2 regions of the Xanthobacter sp. DMC47 genome follow, and region 1 is predicted to be linked to the other one. Evidence: riboswitches for the same ligand, from Rfam matches in the RefSeq annotation. Region 1 holds a riboswitch; the other holds the start of a gene.

Region 1 (2,387 bases):
TTCGGTGAGCTGGCCCAGCGTCTCAAGCTCGGCGAACTGCGCGGCGTCGTTGGCGTCCGCGATGGAGCCGGGGCGCAGGCCGTCGCCGAGGGAGAAGGACACGTCATACTGGGCGAGGATCTCGCAGAGTTCCTCGAAGTGCTCGTAGAGGAAGCTCTCCTTGTGATGCGCGAGGCACCACTTGGCCATGATGGAGCCGCCGCGCGAGACGATGCCGGTGACGCGGTTGGCGGTGAGCGGCACGAAGGGCAGGCGCACGCCGGCGTGCACCGTCATGTAGTCCACGCCCTGCTCGCACTGCTCGATCACCGTGTCGCGGAAGACTTCCCAGGTGAGATCTTCGGCGACGCCATTCACCTTCTCCAGCGCCTGGTACAGCGGCACGGTGCCGATGGGCACCGGCGAGTTGCGCATGATCCATTCGCGGATGGTGTGGATGTTCTTGCCCGTGCTGAGGTCCATCACCGTGTCGGCGCCCCAGCGGGTGGCCCACACCAGCTTGTCCACCTCTTCCGCAACGCCCGAGGTCACGGCCGAATTGCCGATGTTGGCGTTGATCTTCACCAGGAAGTTCCGGCCGATGGCCATCGGCTCGGTTTCGGGGTGGTTGATGTTGTTGGGGATGATGGCGCGACCGCGCGCCACTTCCTGCCGCACGAACTCCGGGGTGATCTCGGCGGGGATGGCCGCGCCGAGGCCCATGGCCTGATGGTGCGGGTGGGCGCCGCCGTTCACCTTGGCGAGGTTCTCGCGGGCGGCGACATATTCCATCTCGGGCGTAATGATGCCGGCGCGGGCATAGGCCATCTGCGTCGGGCGCTTGCCCGGCTTGGCGCGGAGCGGCTTGCGGCCGGAGAGATCGAACTGCGGCAGGGTGGAGGACTGGCCGGCCTTCAGGCCGTCGTCCTCGGGCTTGAAGGCCCGTCCGTCCACCTCTTCCACGTCGCCGCGCTCGCGAATCCACTGGGCGCGCAGCTGCGGCAGGCCTTTGGTGAGATCGATGACGGCCTGCGGATCGGTATAGGGGCCGGAGGTGTCGTACACCTTCACCGGCATCTCGGACGGGTCGGTGAGGGAAATCTCACGCATGGCGACGCGCACGTCCGGCCGGGTGGCGGAGACGAACACCTTGCGCGAATGGGGCAGCGGCCCGGTGGTGACTTTCAGGGAGGACGTCGAGGCTTCGTCCAGCATTGCGGATCTCCGTTCAGCTTGCGCTTTCAACGAGAACCGGGGTGTAGAGCTAGGAGACGGGTGCGGGTCGACGCTGAGCGCCGGGGAGCACAAGTTCCGATCCCTTCGCCGGTATGACCCGGATCAGGTTCGAAGGGTCATCGCGGCGCCGCGGAAGGAATCTCCCGCGAACTTGCGATATCTCAGCCCCTTCCGGGGCCCCCCTTGGAACGATGACACTGTGATGTATACGAAAGCCCAATGTCAACGCTGCACTGCAGCGAACGCATAGGTCAAGTCACCCAATTGGGAAGATCGACGGTATTGGAACCCGCCGCCAAGCCGACTAAACCAGCCGAATAACTTTGCGAAGGAGCATGGGCGCATGGGCACGGGCTTGGCTGAGGATGGCACGATCCGCCACGACTGGACCGTTGACGAGATCGCGGCGCTCATGGACCTGCCCCTGCTGGAGTTGGTGGGCCGTGCCAATGCCGTCCACCGCGCCAACCACGACCCCAACGTGGTGCAGCGCGCGAGCCTGCTGTCCATCAAGACCGGCGGCTGCCCGGAGGATTGCGCCTATTGCTCCCAGTCCGCGCGCCATGCCGAGGTGGACCTGACGCGGGAGAAGTTCCTCGATCCCGCCTCCGTCATCGCCCTCGCCGCGCAGGCGCAGGCCAACGGCGCCGAGCGCTTCTGCATGGGCGCGGCATGGCGGCGGGTGAAGGAAGGGCGCGAGTTCGACGCCGTGCTGGACATGGTGCGCGGCGTGCGCGGCCTCGGCATGGAAGCCTGCGTCACCCTCGGCATGCTGGAGCCGCATCAGGCCCAGCGCCTCGCCGAGGCGGGGCTCACCGCCTACAATCACAATCTGGATACGGGGCCGGACTTCTACGGCGAGATCGTCACCACCCGCACCTATGCGGACCGCATCGACACGCTGACGAGCGTCCGCGCTGCGGGCATCGAACTGTGCTCCGGCGGCATCATCGGCATGGGCGAGACGATGCGTGACCGCGCCGCGATGCTGCAGGTGCTGGCGGGGTTCGATCCCCACCCCGAAAGCGTGCCGGTGAATGCGCTGGTGGCGGTGGAGGGCACGCCGCTGGCCGATCGCCCGCCGGTGGATCCGCTGGAGATCGTGCGCATGGTGGCCACCGCCCGCCTCGTCATGCCCGCCTCGCGGGTGCGGCTCTCGGCCGGGCGGGCGG
Region 2 (2,387 bases), on a different contig from region 1:
GCCCGTCGCGCCGCGGCACGAGATAGGAGCCCGGCGCCCACAGGACGTGGGAGAGAATGGGCGCGGCCGGATCCATGCGCAGCGACAGCATCTGCCCCTTGATGGGGCGCACCGGCAGGGGCGTCGCCGGGGTGATGTCCACGCCCCGGCTCCAGGCGCCCACGGCGAGCACCACCACGTCGGCGGCATGGTGCGTCTCGCCCGTGACCACGCCCGTGGCGCGACCGCCGGCCGTCTCCACCCGGCTGACCGGGGTGCGTTCATGGAGCCTCGCGCCGGCCTTGAGGGCGGCGATCTTCAGAGCGGAGGCAACCTTGCGGTTGTCCACCTGATGATCCTCGGGACTGAGCACGCCGCCGGCGAGGCGCGGCGCGAGATAGGGCTCGCGCCGGCGCACCTCGGCGGCGGTGAGCCACTGGACCGGGAGGCCCAGCCCCTGCTGAAAGGCGTAAAGGTGGCGCAGCTTGGCGAGGTCGTCCGCCGTGAGGGCGATGGTGATGGTGCCCTCGGTGCGCAGGTCCACCGTCTCGCCGGAGGCGCGCTCCAGCTCCGCGGCGAAGGCAGGCCACAGGGTCTGGCTGGCGCGGTTGAGGGCGAGCAGGCCCTCCTCGCCGGGCTCTGCCTCGGCGCAGGCGGCGAGCATGCCGGCGGCGGCGCGGCTCGCACCTTGCCCGGTCTCGCCGGCGTCGAACAGGTCCACCGGACAACCGGCCTCGGCAAGGCGCCAGGCGAGGGCGAGGCCGATGACGCCGCCGCCGACGATGGCGACATGAGGGTGGGCCACACGCGGTTTCGCCTTGCCCGCCGGTCCCGAGCCGGCTTGCGATGTGGATGCGGATGTAAACTGCGACAAGCTCTCGCTCATCGGCATCTCCCTACGCTGGCATGATCCAGACAGGTTCGATGGGTGTGATCTCAGCCGCGCATGATGCGCGGCACCCCAGGCCGTATCTGTTATTTACTCATGCCGGCCGCAGAACTGCAAGAGGCGGGCGCGTGGGACGCAGCGGACCTCAGCGGTTGAGTTCGCTCTCGTCCAACTGGCGCGCCTCGTCGGCGAGCATGATCGGGATGCCGTCGCGGATCGGATAGGCGAGGCGGGCGGCGCGGGAGATCAGCTCCTGGCGCTCGCGATCATATTCCAGCGGCCCCTTGGTGAGGGGGCAGACCAGGATTTCGAGCAGCTTGGGGTCGACGTCGTGGCCGGGACGCTGAGACTGGATCATGTTCTCGCTCTTCGGTGCCGCGCGTTTCGAGGGCAAGGGTTCCGCGGCGCGTCACCATAGCGGCGGCGGGATAGCCTTTCACCTGTGATTTTCGCGCCATCACGGTCGCTGATGGGCATATCACGCGGTTTCGCTGTCTTTTCGCCGGTGCAGCCCCTAATGAAGCGGCCTTGGAACCGCGCCTCCCGGGAGCCAAATGGATCGACGTCTGGCCCTCGGGCTTCTTCTCGGATTCGTCGCGGTCGTGATGTTCGGCGCGACGCTGCCGCTCACCCGCTTCGCGCTGCACGATTTCAGCCCCTGGTTCATCAGCTTTGGCCGGGCCGCCCTCGCGGGCTTCGCGGCGCTTGGGCTGGTGTTGGCGATGCGCCGGCCGTGGCCATTTGGCCAGCCCAGGGTGCTGTGGCGCCTCGCCGTCTCCTCCGCCTGCCTGATCTTCGTGTTCCCGCTGGCCATCGGCGTCGCCACCCAGACGGTGCCGGCGGCCCATGGCGGCATCGTCCTCGGCCTTCTGCCCTTGTGTACGGCGATCGCGGCCATGCTGCTGGCCGGGGAGCGGCCGGGGCTCGGCCTGTTCGCGGCGAGCGCGGTGGGTGCCGGGCTGGTGGTGGCCTTCGCCTTGCGCAACGGTGCGGGGGGCGCGCTGGGGATGGGCGACAGCCTGCTGTTCCTCGGCGTCATTGCCTGCGCCATCGGCTACGCCGTGTCCGGCGGCCTCGCCCGCACGATGTCCGGGTGGGAGGTGATCGCCTTCATGCTGATCCTCTGCCTGCCGGTGACGCTCCCGCTCGCACTCCTCACCTTTCCGTGGAGTGGGGCGGGCGCCGTGGCAGGCGCCTCCTGGGCGGCGCTGCTCTATCTCGGCCTCTTCAGCCAACTCATCGGCTTCTTCTTCTGGAATGCCGGGCTTGCCATGGGCGGCATCGCCCGTGTGGGACAAATGCAGCTCCTGCAGACCTTCGTGACGGTGGGGCTCGCCTGGCCCATCAACGGCGAGGTGCCGGACGCGGAGACCGTTGCCTTCGCCGCGGGCGTGGCGCTGGTGGTCGCGGTGGCGCAGCGGACCCGCTCGCGGCCGCGCTGACCCCCAAAATCAAACGGCCCGCCGAGGCGGGCCGTTCATCAGTTTCCAGAATGCCGGAAGGCTCAGGCCGCTTTGGA

Evidence for each region. Region 1 has a riboswitch for thiamine pyrophosphate ahead of thiC (phosphomethylpyrimidine synthase ThiC). Riboswitches for the same ligand answer to the same signal wherever they lie in the genome.
Region 2: another riboswitch for thiamine pyrophosphate. It lies ahead of thiO (glycine oxidase ThiO); the one in region 1 lies ahead of thiC (phosphomethylpyrimidine synthase ThiC).

The regions. Positions count from the first base shown of each region.
Region 1 covers NZ_JBQUZM010000004.1:518,433-520,819, forward strand. Annotated here, with positions in the region: gene thiC (phosphomethylpyrimidine synthase ThiC) at 1-1,194, opposite strand, end outside; TPP riboswitch at 1,277-1,409, opposite strand; gene bioB (biotin synthase BioB) at 1,559-2,387, shown strand, end outside.
Region 2 covers NZ_JBQUZM010000001.1:1,065,383-1,067,769, reverse strand. Annotated here, with positions in the region: gene thiO (glycine oxidase ThiO) at 1-784, opposite strand, end outside; TPP riboswitch at 854-953, opposite strand; gene ACT54R_RS04960 (Trm112 family protein) at 1,014-1,226, opposite strand; gene ACT54R_RS04955 (DMT family transporter) at 1,423-2,310, shown strand; gene ACT54R_RS04950 (aspartate-semialdehyde dehydrogenase) at 2,373-2,387, opposite strand, start outside.